Regions from separate parts of the Pseudomonas sp. H2_D02 genome, predicted to be linked through region 3. Evidence: predicted binding sites of a transcription regulator. Region 3 holds the regulator's gene; each other region holds the start of a gene.
What was found. The regulator FliA, encoded in region 3, starts transcription of late flagellar genes. The targets are predictions, from matches to a motif close to CTAAAGTTTNNNNNNNNNNNGCCGNTAA.
Positions count from the first base shown of each region.

Region 1 (7,829 bases), 1.6 Mb from region 3:
CCAGGTTGATCACTTCGCGGAACGCCGGGTCGTTATGGTCCAGGAACAAGCCGATCAGTTGGTGAGGCAACAACCAGAACACCATGGCGAACGCCAGCATCGCCGCCGCGCCGAAGCCAATCCCGACTCGCCCGGCCAGTCGCGCCATTGGCAGTTGGCCGGCGCCGTAGTGCTGGCCGATGCGCATGGTGATGGCGTACGACATGCCCGCCGGCACCATGAACGCCACCGAGACGATTTGCAGCGCGATCTGATGGGCCGCCAGTGGCGTGCTGCCCATGGTGCCCATGCAGAGGGCGGCGAAGGCGAACAGCCCGACTTCCACCGCGTAGGTGCCGCCAATCGGCAGGCCGAGGCGCCACAATTCCTTGAGGTACTGGCGATTGGGCCGTGACAGGCCAGCGAGCAATGGATAGGCCCGGTAGGCCGGGTGCCGGTGGATGTGCCACGCCAGCGCCAGGGCCATGCTGTTGGCGACGATGGCCGTCACCAGGCCGATCCCCATCAAGCCGAGTTTCGGCAAGCCGAACATGCCGGTAATGAGTGCGTAATTGAGCAGGAAGTTGGCCACCGTGCCGCCGAGGCTGATCACCATGACCGGCGTGGCCCTGCCAATGGCGCTGGTGAAACCGCGCAGGGCCATGAAACTGAGGTAGCCGGGCAGGGCGAACGGCAGCGCCAGCAGGAACTGTCCAGCGGACAACACATTGGTTTCGGTCTGGCCGAACATCAACAGCACCGGCTTGAGGTTCCATAACAGCAGGCCCGCCATCAGCGCCATCAGCCAGGCCAACCACAAACCGGCCTGGGTCAGCCGGGTGGCGCCTTCGATGTCGCCCGCGCCCTGGCGGATCGCGACCAGGGTGCCCACCGCCGCGATCACGCCGATGCAGAAAATCGAGACGAATGAATAAGTCGCGGCCCCGAGGCCCCCGCCGGCGAGGGCTTCCGGGCTCAGGCGCGCCATCATCACGGTGTCGGTGAGGACCATCAGCATGTGCGCCAACTGCGAAGCTATCAACGGCCCCGCCAGCCGCAGGATGGCCCAGAGTTCGGTACGCGCTGGATGCTGCATGATCATCACGCTCCATGTTCAACAAGGCAGTAAAGCGTTGATTCTCGGCGCTCGCCGTGGTTTGCACAAAAGGATAAATCCGATTGCTGGCATGATTAAAACTCATGATGGAACGATCTTCTGATAGGGTTCGAAAATCGCTATAGGAGCTTTCCCAATGTCTCGTCGTCTTCCTCCTCTTTATGCATTGCGGGCATTCGAAGCGGCGGCGAGATACAGCTCGTTTACCCGGGCCGCCGAAGAGCTGTCGATTACCCAGAGTGCGGTGAGCCGACACATCCGCACGCTCGAAGATCATTTTGCCTGCCGGCTGTTCCAGCGCAGCGGCCGCAACCTGCAGTTGACCGAAGCGGCGCGCCTGCTGCTGCCGGGCGTGCGGGAAGGCTTCATGGCCCTTGAGCGGGCTTGCCATACGTTGCACGGTGATGACGGCATCTTGCGCATGAAGGCGCCATCGACCCTGACCATGCGCTGGTTGCTGGCACGGTTGAGTCGTTTCCGGCATCTGCAGCCTGGCAACGAGGTGCAATTGACCAGTGCCTGGATGGACATCGACTCGGTGGATTTCAACACCGAACCCTTCGATTGCGCGGTACTGCTGGGTAACGGGCATTTCCCTGGGGATTGGGAGGCCAGTTTGTTGTTCCCCGAGGAATTGATCCCGGTGGGCGCACCGAACCTGTTGAACGATCAGCCTTGGGACGTGGCGCGCCTGGCCAGTGCGGAGCTGCTGCACCCCACGCCGGATCGTCGGGACTGGCGCAATTGGTTGCAGCGCATGGGCCTGGCCGACAAGGTCTCGCTCAAGGGCGGCCAGGTCTTCGACACGTTGGAACTGGGCATGATCGCGGCGGCCCGTGGTTATGGCGTGTCCATGGGCGACCTGTTGATGGTGGCCGAAGACGTCGCCCAGGGGCGCTTGAGCCTGCCATGGCCGACGGCGGTCGCCAGCGGCGAGCACTACTATCTGGTCTGGCCGAAAACCCGGTCGGGCGGTGAGCGCTTGCGTCGGCTCAGCGATTTTCTCCAGGGCGAGGTCAAGGCCATGCAGCTACCCGACGTGGAGCGCCTGGGCTGAATCGCTGAAGCCTTGGCGCCGGTTGTTTGGCATTTATCCTTCCGGATCGCTCAAGTATTAGGGTTTGCTGCCGAATCCGTGGACATAGAACCTTCGTTCAGAAAGGGCCAATTCATACCTTAACGAATAAGATGCCGAGCGTGCGACGTGATCAGGACGATCCGGTCTCTCGGCCAGGAGCCGTCATGTCTCAACCCCGTGCCCGAATCGCCTCACAGCTTGGCCTTGCCCTAGCCGTGATATTGGCGGTCGTGATTTCCGGCAGTACCGTCTTCGCCCTGCGTTCGTTGGACACTGCCAACCTGTCCACCCGTGAAGAGCATCTGGCCAGCGAAGCGCGCCTGATGGCCGACCAGCTCAACACGTTCCACAGCACCTTGCGCGAGAGCACCCAGCGGTTGGCCGGTCTGTTCGAAAAGCGCTTCAGCGCGGGCTTGAGCGTGCATGCGGACCAACCCGTGACGGTGGCGGGCGTGCAGACGCCGGGCTTGAGCCTGGGCGGCGAAGTGTTGAACAACAACTTCAAGGAAGTGGACGACTTCAAGACGATGACCGCCGGGGTGGCCACGGTGTTCGTGCGCAGCGGCGACGACTTCATCCGCATCAGCACCTCGTTGACCAAGCAGGACGGCACGCGCGCGATCGGCACCGTGCTTGACCGCGCCGGCCCGGCTTATGGCCCGGTCATGGCGGGCCAAAGCTACATCGGCCGTGCCTTGCTGTTCGGACGCTACTACATGTCCCAGTACACGCCTGTGCGCGACAGCGGCGGCAAGATCATCGCCGTGTTGTACGTAGGCTTCGACTACACCGATGCGCAGAACGCCCAGTTCGAAAACCTCAAGCGCTTCCGTATCGGCCAGACCGGCTCCTTGGCGTTGCTGGACGAGCAAAACAAATGGCTGGTGCCGCCAGCGGGCGTGCAGGCGCTGGACAAGGCCACCGCGACCATCACCGACCTGGTCAAGAAACCAGGCAAAGGTGCGTTCTGGGAAGACACCGCGGAAGATTTCTACAGCGTTGCCGTGCCGTTTGAAGGTGGGCCGTGGGCGGTCGTGGCGAGCATGCCAAAAGCCGAGATTCGTGCCGTGACCTGGAGCGTCGGCACGCAACTGGCAATTGGCAGCCTGCTGGCGATGTTGTTGGCGGTCGGCTCGGCGATGTGGTTGTTGCGCAGCAAACTGGCGCCGCTCGGGGATCTGGTGCGCCAGGCCGAAGCGCTGGGCGCCGGCGACTTGAGCGTGCGCCTGAACGTGTCGAGCCATGATGAAATCGGCCAACTGGCCCGTGCCTTCAACCAGATGAGCCAGGCCTTGTCGACCATGGTCGAGCACATCCGCAAAGCCTCTCAGGAGGTCAACAGTCGCGCCCAGGCGCTGTCCGGCTTGTCCAGCGGCGCGTATGAGGGGATGGAGCAGCAGTCCGGTGAAATCACCAGCATGGCGGGCGCGGTTGAAGAGTTCAGCGCCACGTCCTTGGACATTGCCGACAACATGGGCAATACCCAGCGCCTGGCCCAGGAAAACGCCCAGCAAACCAAGATCGGTCGCACGTCGATGGACGAGGCTTCATCGTCGCTGGAGCAGATAGCTGGCGCGTTGAACAGCACGGCCACGGTCATCAACACCCTGGGCCAGCGTTCCCAGGAAATCGGCGGCATCGTTGGCGTCATTACTTCCATCGCCGAGCAAACCAACCTGCTGGCCCTGAACGCCGCCATTGAAGCTGCCCGCGCGGGTGAGCAGGGCCGTGGTTTCGCCGTGGTGGCCGATGAAGTGCGCAGCCTGGCCTCCCGCACTCGGCAGGCGACCGATGAAATTTCAGGGATGATCCAGAGCATCCAGCAGGAAACCGGCAACGCCATCAGCACCATGGAACAGGGCAACCTGTTGATGCAGGAAGGCCTGTCGCGCAACGCCAACGTCGCCTCGGCCCTGGCGCGTATCGATGAGCAAAGCCGCTCCGCCGGCCAGCAATTCGCGGCGATCACCACCGCCACCCAGGAGCAGAGCAGCACCGCGACGTTGCTCAGCAGCAACCTGCAAAGCATTGCCATGGCCAACAGCGAGCAACGGGAAGTGGTTTCGAACCTGGCGATCACCGCCAAGGAACTGGAAACCCTGGCGCAAGACCTGCGCAAAGAGGTTGATCGGTTCCGCTGAAGCCTCTGCAACCAGCGCGAGCAAGCTCCCCTGAGATCAGTGTGGGGGAGCCTGCTCGCGAAGGTGGCGTTCCAGCCACTTCTCTACTCGCTGACCCACCGCTTTCGCGAGCAAGCCCGCTCCCACGAGGGAGTTTGCGGCGAACATCTTCTGGCGGCCGCCCCGGAATTAGTGTGGGAGCGGGCTTGCTCGCGAAAGCGGCTTTCCAGCCACATCCCTGCCCACTGACCCACCGCCTTCGCGAGCATGCCCGCTCCCACAGAAGCTCCATTCGTGTGAACTTTACTTTTTAAGGAAATTGCTGTTTTTAAGCTTGCTGAAACGTTTCTTCAAGTCTATAAAAACCGCACAACTCCAATAAAAGGTCACGTCCATGACTCCGTTCAAACTCCTCGTTACCCTTGGCGCCCTGGGCGCTGCCTCCCATGCCCTGGCTTGGGATTACGTCCTGTTGGACACCGATAAAGCTGCCCAGCCCTGGAAAATCACCAGCGAACAGCTAGGCGTGAAAACCGGCAAGCCGTTCTCCGTGACGATGCGCACCCTGCACGGCGGTCGGCAGGAAGGCGTCAGCATCGTCGACATCGACAACGGCGCCCTGAAGCTCTCGGTCGTCCCGACCCGAGGCATGAACGTGCTGCAGGCTTCTGTCGGCAATGTGCGCATGGGTTGGGATTCGCCAGTCAAGGAAGTGGTCAATCCAGCCTTCATCGAACTCAACGGCCGCGGCGGCCTGGGCTGGCTGGAAGGTTTCAATGAACTCGTCACGCGCTGTGGCTACGAATGGGTTGGCCATCCGGGCATGGACAACGGCGAGCTGCTGACCCTGCATGGTCGCGCTGCCAATATTCCAGCCAATAAGGTCACCCTGCACATCGATGAAAAACCGCCCTACGCCATCACCCTGCGAGGCGAGTTGAAGGAGCAGGCGTTCAAGAAAGTCGATTTCTCGGTCCAGACCGAACTGGTCACCGAGCCTGGCAGCGTGACCTTCGCGCTCAACGACACGCTGACCAACAACGGCGATTACCCGAAGGAATACCAGGCGCTCTACCACAGCAATTTCAGCACCCCCTTCCTGGAACAGGGCGCGCGTTTCGCAGCGCCGGTCAAGCAAGTCTCGCCATTCAATGACAAGGCCAAGGGCGACCTGAAAGATTGGACAACCTATCGAGCCCCCACCAAGGATTACGACGAAACCGTCTACAACGTCGTGCCTTACGGCGATGCCAAGGGCGACACGTTGACGGTGCTGCACAACAAGGCCGGCAGCCTTGGCGTCTCGGTGGGCTTCAACACGGCCACGCTCCCGGTGTTTTCCCTGTGGAAAAATACCGATACCCAAGGCCAGGGCTACGTGACCGGGCTTGAGCCGGGCACCAGCTTTTCCTACAACCGCCACTACCAGCGCCCGCTGGGGCTGGTGCCGACCATCGCCCCGAAAGAGCGCAAGCAGTTCCAGATCCACTACAGCCTGTTGGCGGACAAGGCGGCGGTGGACAAGGCCCTCAAGCGCATCGACGACATCCAGGGCGATCGCAAAACCGAAGTGCGGGATGCGCCGTTGGTGGACCTGAGCAAACCATAAGCTGTTTCAGGCCGTGGTCGGCCGATACTGCAGCGCTTCGGCCAGGTGTTCCCGGCTGATCCGCTGCACATGCTCAAGGTCGGCCAGGGTCCGGGCGACCTTGAGCAGGCGATGAGCGGCTCGCAACGACAGGGTCAGTCGTTCGCAGGCGGTTTCCAGCCAGGCTTCGTCGGCGGTGGAGAGTTTGCAATGCTGGCGCAAGCCCGGCAGGTCCAGGAATGCATTGGCGCAACCTTGGCGTATTTGCTGGCGCTCCCGGGCTTCGGCCACCCGCTCGGCCGCGGTGGCCGTGTCGCCACCGGGTTCGCCTTTCGGATTCAGCGCCGTGGCCTCCCGTGCAACGGTCAGGTGCAGGTCGATGCGATCAAGCAAGGGGCCGGACAGTTTATTGCGGTAACGCTGCACCATGTCGGGCGTGCAGGAGCAACGGCCACTGGGCTCGCCGAGGTATCCACAGGGACAGGGATTCATTGCCGCGACCAGTTGGAAGCGCGCCGGGAAGCGCACGCGGTCGCGGGCTCGGGAAATCACAATGTGACCGGACTCCAATGGTTCCCTCAGCACTTCTAGCACCTTGCGGTCGAACTCCGGCAGCTCATCCAGGAACAGGACACCATGGTGGGCGAGGGTGATTTCCCCCGGTTGTGGCTTGGATCCGCCGCCTACCAGCGCAGGGCCGGAAGCCGAGTGATGCGGCTGGCGAAACGGACGTTGCGGCCAATGGCTCAACGGCACGCAGCTGGCCACCGACTGGATGGCTGCGACCTCCAGGGCCTCGCTTTCGGCCAGTGGCGGCAACAGCCCTGGCAAACGGCTCGCCAGCAGAGTCTTGCCGGTGCCCGGTGGGCCGCTGAACAACAGGTTATGAGCGCCCGCTGCGGCGATCAGTAGCGCGCGCTTGGCACCTGCCTGCCCTTGGACTTCGCTGAGATCGGGGTACGGCCTGCTGGCCGAGAGCAGCCCGTTGGAAACAAAGGGCTCGACGGGTGTGTGGCCGTTGAAATGCGCCACCGCTTCGAGCAGATGATCCACGGCGATCACTTTCAACCCCGAGGCCAGGCAGGCCTCCTCGGCATTCGCTCGCGGCACCACCAGCATCCGCCCGGCCGCGCGTGCCGCCAGTGCTGCCGGCAGAACGCCGCGTACCGGTCGCACGGCGCCGGACAACGCCAGCTCACCGAGGCACTCGACGTCGTCCAGCATCAGCGTTGGCACCTGCACGCTGGCGGACAGGATGCCAAGGGCAATCGCCAGGTCGAACCGCCCGCCGTCCTTGGGCAGGTCTGCCGGCGCGAGGTTGAGGGTGATGCGTCGTGCCGGGAAATTGAGTCCCGAATTGATGATCGCGCTGCGCACCCGGTCCTTGCTTTCCTTCACTGCTGCCTCTGGCAGACCGACCATCGTCAGTGACGGCAAGCCATTGGCCAGATGAACTTCAACGGTAACGGCGGGAGCCTCCACCCCCACCTGGGCGCGGCTGTGGACAATGGCGAGCGACATGAAGCGGTCCTTGAGACGAATAGGGTGCCGCGTCCTGCGGCTCTTGAAGATTAGTCGGCGAAAGCAGCGCGGGAGCTGCAATTGGAAGGGGAAATCTTCGCAGGATATTACCGAGGCGCCGGCGCCATCTCAGGATGAACGTGGCCCGGGCGAGGCCTCTGCTAAGCTGGATTTTGTCTGATCGGCACCGGGCGGGATCAACGCACAGAGAGGATGTGACCCATGGACGATCTGTTGGCGTTGTTGACCGACAAGCGCTTCATGCCCCACGGGCATTGCTACATGTGGCGGCCTGACCTGCTGTGGACCAATGTGATCGCCGACGGTTTGATCACCCTGTCCTACGTCACCATCCCCTTCACCCTCCTGTACTTTATCCACAAGCGCAAGGACGTACCGTTTGATTGGATGCTGGCGGCCTTTGGA
Region 1 covers NZ_CP162816.1:914,020-921,848, forward strand. Annotated here, with positions in the region: gene AB4N42_RS04080 (NorM family multidrug efflux MATE transporter) at 1-1,075, opposite strand, end outside; gene AB4N42_RS04085 (hypothetical protein) at 1,074-1,199, shown strand; gene AB4N42_RS04090 (LysR substrate-binding domain-containing protein) at 1,233-2,153, shown strand; gene AB4N42_RS04095 (methyl-accepting chemotaxis protein) at 2,339-4,315, shown strand; gene AB4N42_RS04100 (aldose 1-epimerase family protein) at 4,689-5,903, shown strand; gene AB4N42_RS04105 (YifB family Mg chelatase-like AAA ATPase) at 5,910-7,403, opposite strand; gene AB4N42_RS04110 (sensor histidine kinase) at 7,626-7,829, shown strand, end outside.
Region 1: AB4N42_RS04095 (methyl-accepting chemotaxis protein) is a predicted target of FliA. The motif match lies at 2,203-2,230, and genes of this name have one in related genera.

Region 2 (7,829 bases), 2.2 Mb from region 3:
GGTTGCTGGTTGCTGATGACGGTGTTGATGCTGGAGCTGCGTTACGGCCTGCTGTTGCTGTCCGAACAGTACAACGCCTGGCGCTGGCTGGCCTGGGCAATCCTGCCAGGCCTTTACCTCGTGTTGATGGCCACGCCGCGTACCTTGCCATGGCCGGTTTCGGCCCAACCGCGCGAATATCGCGTCTACGCGGCGGCACCCATGGCACTGTTGATGCTCGGTTGGTTCTGGCTGACCAACACCTTCAGTGATGGCAACTCGGAGCCACTGCCTTATGTGCCGTTGCTCAACCCTCTGGAGCTGGGCCTGCTGTTCGCCTTGTTCGGTATCTATGTGTGGGCGCGCAACGCGGTGGAGCAATCGACGAACCGTTGGAGCCGCATCGGGTACATCGCTCAATTGATCGCCGGTGTGTCGCTGTTCGCGTTCTTCACGGCCCTGGTGATGCGTACCGCCCACCAGTGGATGGGTGTGCCGTACGCGCTGGATGCGCTGCTCGACTCGATGTTCGTGCAGGCCGGCTTGTCCATCGTCTGGACCTTGATTGCCCTGGGCCTGATGATCGGCGGGCACCTGCGCCATCGCCGGGAAGTGTGGCTGGTCGGCGCGGTGTTGATCGCCGTGGTCGTGGCCAAGTTGTTCTTCGTCGAACTGAGTAACCGCGGCGGTTTGGCGCGGATCGTGTCGTTTATTGGCGTGGGTGTCTTGCTGCTGGTGGTCGGCTATTTTGCGCCGCTGCCACCCAAGCGCCCGGAGCCGGCCGTGGATGCCGAGCCGCCGATGCCTGTCAGTGAGGGAGTGTCGTCTTGAGTCGCAAGTTGAGTCGAATCGGGCTGGGCCTGATGGGGTTGTGGGTGGCCTTGGCGGCTGCGGCACCGGAGCAGCCGCAAGACTTCGCCCATCAGGTGCCGTTGGCCTTGAGCGGTGAAGGCCCGTGGTATCGCCTGGCGTTGCCGCTGGATGTCCAATTGCGGGCTCGGCAAACCGACCTGAGTGACGTGCGGGTGTTCAACGCCGCCGGCCAGGCCCAGGCCTATGCATTGGTGCGCGAATCGGCCCAGAGCCGGGAGAATCGCACCCTGACCGATGTGAAGTGGTTTCCGCTGTATAACGCTGCTGACGACAGTGAACGCGCGCCCAGCGTACGTGTGCAATCGAACGCCAACGGCACGCTGGTGGAAGTCCAGCCGTCCAGTCGGCTCGAAGCCGGGGAAGAGGAATTGCGTGGCTGGCTGCTCGACGCCAGCGCGATCAAGGCGCCGCTGCAACAGTTGATCCTGGACTGGACCAGCGAGCGCGACGGTTTCCAGCGCTTCACCATCGAGGCCAGTGACGACTTGCAGCACTGGCAGGCGTGGGGCGAAGGCCAGGTCGCGCGGCTGACATTCGCCGATGAGCGGGTCGAGCAGCACGAAGTGAGCCTGCCCGGACAATCGGCGCGGTACTTGCGATTGCTGTGGGATTCGCCGTCCTCGGCGCCGGTGCTGACCTCGGCCCAACTGCAAAGCGCCAGCCGCGAAAGCCTGCCGCTGCCGTTGGTCTGGTCGCAGCCGTTGGCGGGCACCACGACGAAGGCCGGTGAATATACCTGGCAATTGCCGATGGGGCTGAACATCGAGCAAGTCCAGGTGGAACTGAGCCAGGCCAACAGCCTGGCGCCGGTGACCCTGGCCGGTCGCCGCGAAAGCAGCCATCCGTGGCAGCCGATGGGCGGTGGCTTGCTCTATCGCCTGACCCAGAATGGTCAGGATGTGCAGCAAAACCAGTTGCAGTTGTCCGGCCAGACCGTGCAGCAATTGAAACTGACCGTGGACGAGCGTGGCGGCGGCCTGGGCACCGAGGCCCCGGCCCTGCGTTTTGCCGTGCGCCCGACCCAAGTGGTGTTCCTGGCGCGCGGCGACGCGCCCTACAACCTGGCACTGGGCAGTGGGACGGCGAAGGCGGCCAGCTTGCCGTTGACCACGCTGATCCCGGATTACAAGCCGTCGCGCCTGGCGACGCTGGGTACTGCAACGGTCAACGGAACGGCGACCTCGACGCCAGCGGTTGAAGCGCCGCCGGTGGCTGTGAGTACCAACTGGAAGAAGATCGGCCTGTGGGCGGTGTTGCTGCTCAGCGTGGTGTTCCTCGGTGCGATGGCGTTCAGCCTGCTGCGCAAGCCGCCGGTCAAATCCCCGTAAGAGCAGGTTGGGCAGGCCCGGATATGAACTCAATCCTCCATATCCCGTCTCATAGGAGGAATTAAGTCCCGACTCGCGCTAAACTGCGCGGGTTTTCCGCCCCCTATTCTTCGGAGCCGTCCATGTCCCGCGTTACCTTGAGTCGCTATTTGATTGAGCAGACCCGCAGCAACAATACCCCTGCCGATCTGCGCTTTTTGATCGAAGTGGTGGCGCGTGCATGCAAGGAGATCAGCCACGCCGTGTCCAAGGGCGCGCTGGGCGGTGTCCTGGGCAGCATGGGCACCGAAAACGTGCAGGGCGAAGTGCAGAAGAAGCTCGACGTGCTCTCCAACGAAATCCTGCTGGAAGCCAACGAATGGGGCGGTCACCTGGCCGGCATGGCGTCCGAGGAAATGGACAATGCCTACCAGATCCCGGGCAAGTATCCGAAAGGCGCCTACCTGTTGGTATTCGACCCACTGGACGGTTCGTCGAACATCGACATCAACGCACCGGTCGGCACGATCTTCTCGGTACTGCGTTGCCCGAACGAGTACCTGAGCCAGAACGAAGCCCTGAATGAAAAGGCTTTCCTGCAGCCCGGCACCGAGCAAGTTGCCGCCGGCTATGCCATCTACGGCCCGCAGACCATGCTGGTGCTGACCCTTGGCGACGGCGTCAAGGGCTTCACCCTGGACCGCGAGATGGGCAGTTTCGTACTCACCCACGAAGACATCACCATTCCTGAAACCACCCAGGAATTCGCTATCAACATGTCCAACCAGCGTCACTGGGAAGCCCCGGTACAACGCTACGTCAGCGAGTTGCTGGCCGGTGAAGAAGGCCCGCTGAAAAAGAACTACAACATGCGTTGGGTGGCTGCGATGGTCGCCGATGTACACCGCATCCTGACCCGTGGCGGTCTGTTCATGTACCCACGCGACAGCCGCGAGCCGTCCAAGCCGGGCAAGCTGCGCCTGATGTACGAAGCCAACCCGATGTCGTTCCTGGTGGAGCAGGCAGGCGGCGCTTCCACCGACGGCCACCAGCGTATCCTCGACATCAAGCCGGAAGGCCTGCACCAGCGCGTTGCAGTGTTCCTCGGCTCGAAGGAAGAAGTGGCGCGCGCCACGGCTTATCACAAGGAGTAAATCATGGCCGAGCCCTGGCAGCCGTTGCTTGATTGGTGGTTTGGCACAGCCGAAAAACCAGATGAGATCGCGGCTGACAAGGGCAAGCTGTGGTTTGGCAAAGGCCATGATCGCCAGGCGCGAGAGCGCTTCGGCGATCTGGCCGAGCAAGCACTGGCCGGCGGATTGACCGATTGGGCGCAACGCCCGGAAGGTTGGCTGGCCCTGGTGCTGCTACTGGATCAACTGCCGCGGATGATCTTTCGCAACACGCCTGAAAGCTTCTCCGGCGACCTGCGTGCCCAAGCGCTGGTGGCCCAGGGATTGGCGGCGGGTTTCGACCGGCAACTTCGGCCGATCCAGCGTGTATTCATCTACCTCGTCCTCGAACACTGCGAAAACCTCGCGGTGCAGAACGAAGCCGTGTCGCGGTTCATCGAACTGGTCCGGGAACAGCCCGAGGCGCAGCGGGCGGTGTTTGAAGACAACCTGGACTATGCCGAACGGCATCAGAAGATCATTGCCCGGTTCGGGCGCTTTCCCCATCGCAATGCGGTGTTGGGGCGCGAGTCTACGGCGGATGAGCTGGAGTTTTTGAGCAGGCCTGGGTCCAGGTTCTGAATTTTCTGCGAGGCTGATACCGTCTTCGCGAGCAAGCCCGCTCCCACAGTTGATCAGGTTTCCCTGACGGAACGCGGTCAACTGTGGGAGCGAGCCTGCTCGCGAAAGGGCCCTTGAGAGCACTAGATCCGGAAACTACCCACCAACTGCTTCAACCGCGCCGCCTGCTGCTCCAGGTCGGAACAGGCGCGTAAGGTGGCTTGCAGGTTTTCCACACCTTCCTGGTTCAGGGTGTTGATCTCGTTGATGTCGACGTTGATCGATTCCACCACGGCGGTCTGCTCTTCGGTGGCGGTGGCCACGGATTGATTCATGCCGTCGATCTCGCCGATGCGCTGGGTCACGCTGCCCAGGCGTTCGCCCGCCTGGTTGGCGATGCTGACGCTGCCTTCGCTCTGGCGTTGGCTGTCGGTCATGGTCAACACCGCTTCCCGGGCGCCGACCTGCAGTTCTTCGATCATCTTCTGCACTTGCTGCGCTGAATCCTGGGTGCGGTGGGCCAGGTTGCGCACCTCGTCGGCGACGACCGCGAAGCCGCGACCGGCTTCACCGGCCCGGGCCGCTTCGATGGCGGCGTTGAGGGCGAGCAGGTTGGTCTGCTGGGAAATGCTGGTGATCACCTCGAGAATCTGGCCGATATTCACCGTGTTGCTGTTCAGCGTTTCGATGTTGCCGCACGAATCGCTGATCTTGGCCGACAGCTGCTGCATCGCCGTGATGGTTTTATCCACCACTTGCTGGCCATCTTCGGCCAGGTTGCGGGCCTCGCTGGAGTGCTGCGAGGCAAGGGCGGCGTTCTGGGCGATTTCCTGGGCGGCGGCGCCGAGCTGGTTGATGGCCGCGGCGACGCTGCTGGTGCGCGAGGCCTGCTGGTCGGAGTTGAACATCGACGAGTTGGAGGCGCTGACGACACGCAGGGCGACTTCATTGACCTGGCCGGTTGCCGAGGCTACTTCGCGGATCGAGGTGTGGATACGCTCGACGAAGCGGTTGAACGAGGTGCCCAGCGCGCCGAATTCGTCATGGCCGTGGATGGTCAGGCGGCGGGTCAGGTCGCCTTCGCCTTCGGCGATGTCGTGCATGGCGCGGCCCATGGTCAGCAGCGGTTGCATCAGCACGCGGATCAGCATGCCCAGCAGCGCGATGATGAACACCACGGCAATGGCCATGGCAATCAGCGCCGAGGTGCGGAATTCGCTGAGCATCGCCAGGGCTGTGTCTTTATCAAGCACCAGCGCCACGTACCAGTTGGCACCGGGGACGCCGTTGACCTGGGTGAAAGAGATAAATTGGGTTTTGCCGTCGAGGTCGACTTCTTTAACGCCCGGACTGATTTGAGGCGCACCGTTGGGATAGGCCTCGGTGAGGGTCTTGAGCACGCGCTTGCTGTCAGGATGCACGAGGATCTTGCCGTCGGCGCTGACGATGAACGCGTGACCGTGGCCGCCGAAGTTCAGCGAGTTGATGATGGCGCTGACGCTCGACAGATCGATGTCCGCCCCGGCCACGCCGATCATCTGGTTCTGGCGCTGTACCGGCGTGGCAACGGTGATCACCAGTTTGCCCGACGAAGCGGCGATGTAGGGTTCGGTGACGATGGTCTGCTGGGCGCTGTTGGCGGCCTTGTACCAGCCACGGGCACGCGGGTCGTAATCGGCGGCACGATTGCCGGCCGGTACCGAAAACATCACGCCGTCGGTGCCGCCGAAATAGCTGAGCTGGAAATTGCTGGTGTAGGCCGGCAGGCCCACGGCGCGTTTCAGGCTGTCGGCAGCGCTGCCGTCGATAGCGATTTGCTGGGCCAGCGATTGCAGCAATTGGATTCGGCCTTCGACCCAGGTCTGGATGTTACGGCTGGTCAGGCTGCCGAGTTCCTGCATGGACGTCTCGGTGCTGGTGTTGAGGCTTTGTCGTTGGCGGTAGTCGTTGAACAGGATGAAACAGGCGAATGCGACGGCCACCACAAGGGCGGCAGCCAACAGGATTTTGTGGCTGAATTTCATGTTTCTGGTCATTAAGAACGCTACCGCGAGGGGACGGGTCAAAAAGGGGAGTCAATTTGCCATAACGCAGGATTTTGCGCTGTTACTTTTTATCGGCCCGCAAGCCCGGCTCATCAGGCTCCGGGGCCGCTATCCCGACGAAAGGCACGACCCCGTCACACTCTGGCTGATTCATCGGTGAAACACCTTTGCGCAGCCAATAAATACTGGGGTAGTCGGGGAACCAGATAGGGGTTTTCTCTTCTAAGGTTCAGGTTGGCACCCTGCCACCTCCCTTCCGTTCCAGGAGTTACACCATGTCGCTGCGTTCTATCGCCCTGCTGTTTATGTGCGTCGTGTTGACCGCATGCAGCAAGGTCAACCAGGAAAACTATTCGAAGCTGTCGGCCGGGATGCCCAAGGCCGAGGTCGAGACGTTGCTGGGAAAACCGACTGACTGTTCGGGCGCGCTCGGCATGTCCAGCTGCACCTGGGGCGACCAGAAAAGCTTTATCAGCGTGCAGTACGCCGGTGACAAAGTGTTGATGTTTTCCGGCCAAGGCCTGAAGTAACCTGGAGTAAACCGGGGCCAAGCGCCCACGGGAGAAAAAAATAATGATGCGGTTAGTTTTTGTGCTTTTGGCTGGCCTGGTATTGGCCGGCTGTGCCACTTCTGGCGTAGACCCGTTGGCGCCCAAGACTGTCAACAGTGTCAATCTCAAGCGTTACCAAGGGACCTGGTACGAGCTGGCCCGCCTGCCGATGTATTTCCAGCGCAACTGCGCGCAATCGGAAGCCCATTACACCCTCAAGCCCGACGGCAACGTGGATGTGTTCAACCGCTGCCTGACTTCCGACTGGAAATGGGAAGAAGCCAGGGGCACCGCTTACCCGCAGGTGCCGGGCAAGACCGACAAGCTCTGGGTCGAATTCGATACCTGGTTCTCGAAAGTCCTGCCGGGCGTGGCCAAGGGTGAGTATTGGGTGCTGTACGTCAGCGATGACTACAAGACCGCCATTGTTGGTGACCCGAGCCGTCGCTACATGTGGCTGCTGTCCCGCACGCCAACGGTCAAGGTCGATGTACGCGAAGAGCTGCTGAGCAAGGCGCGGCAGCAAGGGTATGACACGACGCGGTTGGTCTGGCGTGCGTCGGACCGGCAGATGGCCAAGACTTCGGACTGAGAGCCACCCGAAAACCCATGTGGGAGCGAGCTTGCTCGCGATAGCGGACTTTCAATCAACATCTATGTTGAAGGTAAAGGCCTCATCGCGAGCAAGCTCGCTCCCACATTGGTATTTCCACATTGATTTTTTGGGCTCAGCCCAGCAGTTCTCGCAGTACCTGGGTAAACGCCCGGGCGCTTTCTTCCTCGCCGGCATGGTGTCCGTCGCGCACTTGCCACTTGCCGGCAACCATCACATCCCGCACCTGGCGATCGCCGCCGGCAAACAGCCAACGGTTCAGGATGCCGTCGCCATTGGCCGTGGCCAGGTACGGATCGTTGCCATCGAGCACCAGCCAATCGGCACGCTTGCCGACCTCGAATGCTCCGATGGGTTGGCCCAACGCCTGGGCGCCACCTTCCAACGCTGCGTCATACAGGGTACGTCCCACCATCGGCTGATCCGTTCGGTACAACCGGTTGCGGCGCTGGTCTCGCAGCCGCTGGCCATATTCCAGCCAGCGCAACTCTTCGACCACGCTCAGCGACACATGGCTATCGGACCCGATACCCATCCGCCCACCTTGGGCGAGGAAGTCCACGGCGGGAAAAATCCCGTCGCCCAGATTGGCTTCGGTGGTCAGGCACAGGCCGGCAATCGCCCGGCTCTTGGCCATCAGGCTGACTTCCTGCGGATTGGCGTGGGTGGCATGGACCAGGCACCAGCGTTGATCCACCTCGGCATTTTCGTACAGCCATTGCAGCGGA
Region 2 covers NZ_CP162816.1:241,346-249,174, reverse strand. Annotated here, with positions in the region: gene AB4N42_RS01105 (DUF2339 domain-containing protein) at 1-810, shown strand, start outside; gene AB4N42_RS01100 (DUF3999 domain-containing protein) at 843-2,180, shown strand; gene AB4N42_RS01095 (class 1 fructose-bisphosphatase) at 2,303-3,313, shown strand; gene AB4N42_RS01090 (DUF924 family protein) at 3,317-3,913, shown strand; gene AB4N42_RS01085 (methyl-accepting chemotaxis protein) at 4,036-5,928, opposite strand; gene AB4N42_RS01080 (hypothetical protein) at 6,213-6,467, shown strand; gene AB4N42_RS01075 (lipocalin family protein) at 6,511-7,080, shown strand; gene AB4N42_RS01070 (formimidoylglutamate deiminase) at 7,217-7,829, opposite strand, start outside.
Region 2: AB4N42_RS01085 (methyl-accepting chemotaxis protein) is a predicted target of FliA. The motif match lies at 6,006-6,033, and genes of this name have one in related genera.

Region 3 (7,829 bases):
ACCGGATACGTCGGAGATCTCGGTCTTGGTCGAGAAACCCGGGGCGAAGATCAGGTTGTAGCACTCGGTGTCGCTCAGGCGATCGGCCGCGTCCTTGTCCATCACGCCACGCTTCACCGCGATCGCTCGGAGGACGTTCGGGTCCATGCCCTTGCCGTCGTCGGAGATCGACAACAGGATGTGGTCGCCCTCCTGCTCGGCGGCCAGGATCACCTTGCCGCTGCGGACCTTGCCCGAGGCTTCGCGCTCTTCCGGCGACTCGATGCCGTGGTCGACCGCGTTGCGCACCAAGTGGACCAGCGGGTCGGCCAGGGCTTCGACAAGGTTCTTGTCGAGGTCGGTCTCTTCACCCACCAGTTCCAGGTTGATTTCTTTCTTGAGCTGGCGAGCCAGGTCGCGAACCAGGCGCGGGAAGCGCCCGAAGACTTTCTTGATCGGCTGCATCCGGGTCTTCATGACCGCGGTCTGCAAGTCGGCCGTGACCACGTCGAGGTTCGACACGGCCTTGGACATGGCTTCGTCCTGGCTGTTGAGACCCAGGCGCACCAGGCGGTTACGCACCAGCACCAGTTCGCCGACCATGTTCATGATCTCGTCCAGGCGCGCGGTGTCGACCCGAACGGTGGTCTCGGCTTCGCTGGCCGGTTTTTCCGCAGGCGCGGCCGCCGGAGCACGGGCTGGCGCCGGCGCGGCGGCAGCAGCGGGTTTCGGTGTCTCGGCCTTCGGTTCCGGGGCCTTGGCGGCCGGCTTGGGCGCCGCCTTCGCGGCGGGTGCGGCTGTCGCGGCGGCGGTGGTTGCAGCGGCGGGCGCGGCGGTAGCCTTGCCGACTTCGCTGAACTTGCCCTTGCCATGCAGCTCATCGAGCAGCGATTCGAATTCGTGGTCGCTGATCAGGTCACTGCCCGCTGCCGCGGCCGCTGGCTTGGCCGGGCTTGGCGCGGAGGCGATGGCCGAATCCAGCGCATCGACGGCAAAGTTGCCCTTGCCGTGCAACTGGTCGAGCAAGGCCTCGAATTCGTCGTCGGTAATGTCGGAGTTATCCCCCGCTGCCTTTGGCGCAGCCGGGGCCAGCCGGCGCTGCGACCGCATCGGGGGCGAACTGGCCCTTGCCGTGCAACTGGTCAAGCAGCGACTCGAACTCATCGTCGGTAATTTCATCGCTGGCAGCGCCGTCGGCGGCTGGCGCAGCAGGTGCGGCTGGCGCCTCGGCTTCGGCCTTGACGGCGTTCAGCGAGTCCAGCAGCGATTCGAATTCATGGTCGGTGATGTCGCCCGATTCCTCGGCGACCGGCTCTTCCACAACAGGCTCGGCCACCGGCGCGGCTTCGTCAGCCGACTGCGGCTCGGCCAGGCGCGACAGCGCGGCGAGCAGCTCGGGTGTGGCCGGGGTGATCGGCGAGCGCTCGCGCACTTCGCTGAACATGCTGTTGACCGCATCCAGCGCTTCGAGCACCACGTCCATCAGTTCCGAGTCGACGCGACGCTCACCCTTGCGCAGGATGTCGAACACGTTCTCGGCAATGTGGCAGCACTCCACCAGCTCATTGAGCTGGAGGAAGCCGGCGCCTCCTTTTACAGTGTGGAAACCGCGAAAAATTGCATTGAGCAGATCCGCATCATCAGGTCGGCTTTCCAGCTCGACCAGCTGTTCGGACAGTTGCTCTAGAATCTCGCCGGCCTCAACCAGGAAATCCTGAAGGATCTCTTCATCGGCGCCGAAGCTCATTAATGGCTGCTCCTAAAATAGGGCTAAATCAAAATCCAAGGCTGGACAGCAAATCGTCCACATCGTCCTGACCGGACACAACGTCTTCTCTTTTATCGGCATGAATCTGCGGACCTTCACCCTGAGAGAGATGTTTTTGTGGATCTTTTTCAGCAAGCATCGCTTCACGGTCGTGTTCGATGTCGGCAAAGCGGTCGACCTGGCTAGCCATCAACACCAGCTTGAGCAGATTGCTTTCCACTTCGGTGACCAGTTGGGTCACGCGCTTGATGACCTGACCGGTGAGGTCCTGGTAATCCTGGGCCAACAGAATGTCGTTGAGGTTGCTTGCCACGGCGCGGTTCTCGGCGCTGCTGCGTGTCAGGAAACCGTCGACCCGCCGGGCCAGCTCCCGAAATTCCTCGGCGCCGACTTCGCGACGCATGAACCGTCCCCAATCGGTGCTCAACGCCTGGGCTTCCTCGCTCAGGCCGTTGACCAGGGGCGTTGCGCTTTCCACCAGGTCCATGGTGCGGTTGGCCGCGGCTTCGGTCAGCTTGACCACATAGCCAAGGCGCTCGGTTGCGTCGGTAATCTGCGAGACTTCCTCGGCCTGCGGCATGTTCGGATCGATCTGGAAATTGACGATCGCGCTGTGCAGTTCACGGGTGAGCTTGCCGACTTCCTGGTACAGACCACGATCCCGGGTCTGGTTGAGCTCATGAATCATTTGAACCGCATCGCCGAAGCGGCCCTTTTCAAGGCTGTCGACCAGTTCGCGGGCATGTTTTTTCAGGGTCGATTCGAAATCGCCCATTGAAGATTCGTTGTCCATAGCTCCCCCGTGGCGCCGTTAACCGATGCGTTCGAAGATTTTTTCGATCTTCTCTTTCAACGCCTGGGCCGTGAAGGGTTTGACCACATAGCCGTTTACACCGGCCTGGGCCGCTTCGATGATCTGCTCGCGCTTGGCTTCGGCAGTCACCATCAGCACCGGGAGGTGCTTGAGTTTTTCGTCGGCGCGCACATGGCGCAGCAAGTCGATACCGGTCATGCCAGGCATGTTCCAGTCAGTCACCAGAAAGTCGATGCTCCCGCTGTTGAGAACCGGAATGGCAGTGGTGCCATCGTCGGCCTCGACCGTGTTGGTGAACCCAAGGTCACGCAACAGGTTTTTTATGATCCGCCGCATCGTTGAGAAGTCATCAACGATGAGGATTTTCATGTTCTTGTCCAATTCGACCTCCAAGCAGTCTTAAACGCGCCCAGCACCTGAACGCGCCATTTCAATCAATCCGGCACAACACTCGACAACGGTCTGGAGCACAACGGATGGAGACTGGCGTGGCACTTGCCATGCCTGCCCCGCTCGCAGCATCTCCGCACCGCCTGTCAGCGTGCTCGCCACTCCCCCAAACGCCCCCGCAAACGGGCCGCGCACTGGCTGTGTAACTGGCTGACCCGCGATTCGCTGACCCCCAGGACCTCACCGATTTCCTTGAGGTTCAGCTCTTCGTCGTAGTACAGCGCCAAGACCAGTCGCTCACGCTCCGGCAAATTGGCAATCGCTTCCGCCAACGCACTCTGGAAGCGTTCATCTTCCAGGTCGCGCGATGGCTCCATGTGAGCACTTGCGCCATCCTCATGCAGCCCTTCGTGTTCGCCGTCCTGCAACAGGTCGTCGAAACTGAACAGGCGACTGCCCAAGGTATCGTTCAAAATCCCGTAATAATCGTCGAGACTCAATTGGAGTTCGGCCGCAACCTCATGATCTTTAGCGTCACGCCCGGTTTTAGCTTCAATCGCGCGAATCGCGTCACTGACCATACGGGTATTGCGGTGCACTGAACGCGGTGCCCAATCGCCCTTGCGGACTTCATCGAGCATGGCGCCGCGAATGCGGATACCGGCATAGGTCTCGAAGCTGGCGCCTTTGCTGGCGTCGTATTTGTTCGCCACTTCCAGCAGGCCAATCATGCCCGCCTGGATCAGGTCTTCGACCTGGACACTGGCCGGCAAGCGTGCCAGCAAGTGATAGGCGATGCGCTTGACCAATGGCGCGTAACGCTCGATCAATTCGTACTGGGCGTCCCGTGCCGATTTTTTGTAGAGATGGTTGTAACCGCTGGCTGTCATAACACGGGCCCTGCTGTTTGTTGCACAAGACGCTCGACGAAAAATTCCAGATGCCCGCGTGGGTTGGCGGGCAGTGGCCAGGTATCGACCTTCTGGGCGATCGCCTTGAACGCCAGCGCGCATTTGGAACGTGGAAAGGCTTCATATACGGCACGTTGCTTCTGGACGGCCTTGCGTACGCTTTCGTCGTAAGGCACTGCGCCGACGTATTGTAGGGCGACGTCCAGGAAGCGATCCGTGACCTTTGTCAACTTGGCGAACAGGTTGCGTCCTTCCTGCGGGCTCTGGGCCATGTTGGCCAGGACGCGGAACCGGTTCATGCCATAGTCGCGGTTAAGCAGCTTGATCAGGGCGTAGGCGTCGGTGATGGACGTCGGTTCGTCGCAGACCACCAGCAGGACTTCCTGGGCGGCGCGGACAAAACTGACCACCGAGTCACCGATGCCGGCAGCCGTGTCGATCACCAGCACATCGAGGTTGTCGCCGATGTCGCTGAAAGCCTGGATCAGGCCGGCGTGCTGGGCCGGGGTCAGGTGCACCATGCTCTGGGTGCCGGAAGCGGCCGGCACGATGCGAATCCCGCCGGGCCCCTGCAGGAGCACGTCGCGCAGTTCACAGCGGCCTTCGATCACGTCCGCCAGGGTGCGCTTGGGTGTCAGCCCCAGCAGCACGTCGACGTTCGCCAGGCCCAGGTCGGCGTCCAGCAACATGACCCGTCGGCCTAGCTCTGCCAGGGCCAGGGACAAGTTCACTGACACGTTAGTCTTGCCGACGCCACCTTTGCCGCCGGTCACCGCGATCACCTGTACGGGATGCATGCTGCCCATGTTCGTTCTTTACCTTGTCTTACTTAGACGGAGGCCACATTACTGGCTGCGCGTTCACATATGGAACAATGCATGGCAGACCATCGATGTAGGTACAAAAAATATTCATGAATACCTCAGCCAACCTGCTTGGTCGGGCTGTGGTAGATATCAGCGAACATGTCAGCCATGGCTTCTTCGCTGGGTTCTTCCTGCATTTGCACACTCACGGCACGACTGACCAGTTGATGACGGCGCGGCAGATGCAAATCATCCGGGATCCGCGGCCCGTCGGTCAGGTAGGCCACCGGTAGTTCATGACCGATCGCCAGGCTCAACACCTCGCCCAGGCTTGCCGTTTCGTCCAGCTTAGTCAGGATGCAGCCGGCCAGCCCGCAGCGTTTGTAGCTGTGGTATGCGGCGGTTAGAACCTGTTTCTGGCTGGTGGTTGCCAACACGAGATAATTTTTTGACTTGATGCCACGTCCGGCCAGGCTTTCCAGCTGCATGCGCAGGGCCGGATCGCTGGCTTGCAGGCCGGCGGTGTCGATCAGCACGACGCGCTTGCGCATCAGCGGCTCCAGCGCCTGGGCCAGGGATTGGCCCGGGTCCACATGGGTCACCGACACATTGAGGATCCGACCCAGGGTCTTGAGTTGTTCCTGGGCGCCGATGCGGAAACTGTCCATGCTCACCAGGGCGATACTCTGCGCGCCGTACTTGAGGACATAACGGGCCGCGAGCTTGGCCAGGGTGGTGGTCTTGCCCATGCCGGCCGGGCCGACCATGGCGATCACTCCGCCCTCCTCCAGTGGCTCGACTTCCGGCGTGGCGATCATCCGCGCCAGGTGCGCCAGCAGCATGCGCCAGGCCTGGCGAGGCTCTTCGATGCCGTTGATCAGCGCCAGCAGATCGCGCGCCAACGGGCCGGACAAGCCAATGCGTTGCAGGCGACGCCACAGGTTGGCCTGGGCTGGACGGCTGCCTTGCAGTTGGTTCCAGGCCAGCGAGCCGAGCTGGACTTCCATCAGCTCACGCAGGCTGTTGAGTTCGAAGCGCATCGAGTCGAAGGCGCGCGGGTCGACACCGCGGGCAGGCGCAGCAGGCGCCGGCTCCGGGCGACGCGGCTCGGCCGGCGTGGCCTCGACCAGCGGTTCGGCGGCGGTCAGCGGCAGGCCTGCGGTCAATGGCTGGCCGGCGAACAATTGACGATTGGTGCCAGCGCTCGCCGCGCCTTCGCTGCTGCGCAGGCTCAATTCGGCCTGGGCGCTGGCGATACGCGACTGGGTCTTGCGCAGCTCATCCTCGAGTTCCATGTTCGGAACGCGCGGGGCCAGCGCCGACAATTTGTAATCCAGCGCAGCCGTCAGCTCGACACCGCCAGCGATCCGGCGATTGCCAATGATGGCTGCTTCAGCGCCCAGCTCGTCACGTACCAGCTTCATGGCCTGACGCATATCGGCGGCGAAAAAACGCTTCACTTGCATAAACCACTACCTCAGCCGTTGGGCCCTACTGTCGCAACGATGGTCACTTGCTTGTTATCCGGTATTTCCTGGTACGCCAGCACATGCAGCCCCGGGACCGCGAGGCGCCCGAATCGCGAGAGCATCGCGCGAATCGGACCGGCCACCAGCAGGATCACCGGTTGGCCTTGCATCTCTTGCCGCTGGGCTGCGTCGATCAACGAGCGTTGCAGCTTCTCGGCCATGCTTGGCTCCAGCAGGACACCCTCTTCCGAGCCTTGTCCTGCCTTCTGCAGACTATTGAGCAATATCTGTTCCAACCTTGGTTCCAGAGTGATCACAGGCAGCTCAGACTCAGTGCCTACAATGCTTTGGACGATTGCACGGGATACGCCGACCCGCACCGCAGCCACCAGGGCGGCGGTATCTTGACTCTTCGAAGCGTTGTTGGCGATCGCTTCGGCGATGCTGCGGATGTCGCGCACCGGTACCTGTTCTGCCAACAGCGCCTGCAACACCTTGAGCAATTGCGACAGCGAAACCACGCCCGGCACCAGCTCTTCAGCCAGCTTCGGCGAGCCTTTGGCCAGTACTTGCAGGAGTTGCTGGACTTCTTCGTGACCGATCAGCTCGCTGGAGTGCTTGTACAGAATCTGGTTCAAGTGGGTCGCCACCACCGTGCTGGCGTCCACCACGGTATAGCCGAGGGACTGGGCCTGGGCGCGCTGGCTGATTTCGATCCACACCGCTTCCAGGCCGAAAGCCGGATCCTTGGCGGTAATACCGTTGAGCGAACCGTAGACCTGACCTGGGTTGATCGCCAGCTCGCGGTCCGGGTAGATCTCGGCTTCGGCCAGGATCACGCCCATGAGCGTCAGGCGATAGGCGCTCGGCGCCAAGTCGAGGTTGTCGCGGATGTGCACGGTCGGCATCAGGAAGCCCAGGTCCTGGGACAGCTTCTTGCGCACGCCCTTGATCCGCGCCAGCAGTTGACCACCCTGGTTGCGGTCGACCAATGGAATCAGGCGGTAGCCGACTTCCAGGCCAATCATGTCGATCGGCGTCACGTCGTCCCAGCCCAGCTCCTTGGTTTCCATGGCGCGAGCCGGCGATGGCAGCAGTTCCTGCTGGCGCTTGACCTCTTCCAACGCCTGGACCTTTTGCACATTCTGCTTTTTCCAGAACAGGTAGGCACCGCCAGCCGCCAGGGCCGCCATGCTCAGGAAGGAAAAATGCGGCATGCCAGGCACCAGGCCCATCACCGCCATCAGGCCGGCGGCAACAGCCAGGGCCTTGGGCGAGGCGAACATTTGGCGACTGATCTGCTTGCCCATGTCTTCGGAGCCCGAAGCACGGGTCACCATGATCGCAGCGGCTGTGGATAACAGCAGTGATGGCAATTGCGCCACCAAACCGTCACCGATGGTCAACAAGGCGTAAACCTTGCCGGCATCGCCGAAGGTCATGCCATGTTGGAAGATGCCGACGGCCATGCCGCCGATCAGGTTGATGAACAGAATCAACAGGCCGGCGATGGCGTCACCGCGCACGAATTTGCTGGCACCGTCCATGGAACCGTAGAACTCGGCTTCCTGGGCCACTTCCAAGCGTCGCAGCTTGGCCTGGCCCTGGTCGATGAGGCCAGCGTTGAGGTCGGCGTCGATCGCCATTTGCTTGCCGGGCATCGCATCGAGGGTGAAACGTGCGCTCACCTCG
Region 3 covers NZ_CP162816.1:2,471,049-2,478,877, reverse strand. Annotated here, with positions in the region: partial or broken gene AB4N42_RS11530 (chemotaxis protein CheA) at 1-1,726, opposite strand, end outside; gene AB4N42_RS11525 (protein phosphatase CheZ) at 1,755-2,540, opposite strand; gene AB4N42_RS11520 (chemotaxis response regulator CheY) at 2,559-2,930, opposite strand; gene fliA (RNA polymerase sigma factor FliA) at 3,098-3,841, opposite strand; gene fleN (flagellar synthesis regulator FleN) at 3,838-4,668, opposite strand; gene flhF (flagellar biosynthesis protein FlhF) at 4,785-6,134, opposite strand; gene flhA (flagellar biosynthesis protein FlhA) at 6,146-7,829, opposite strand, start outside.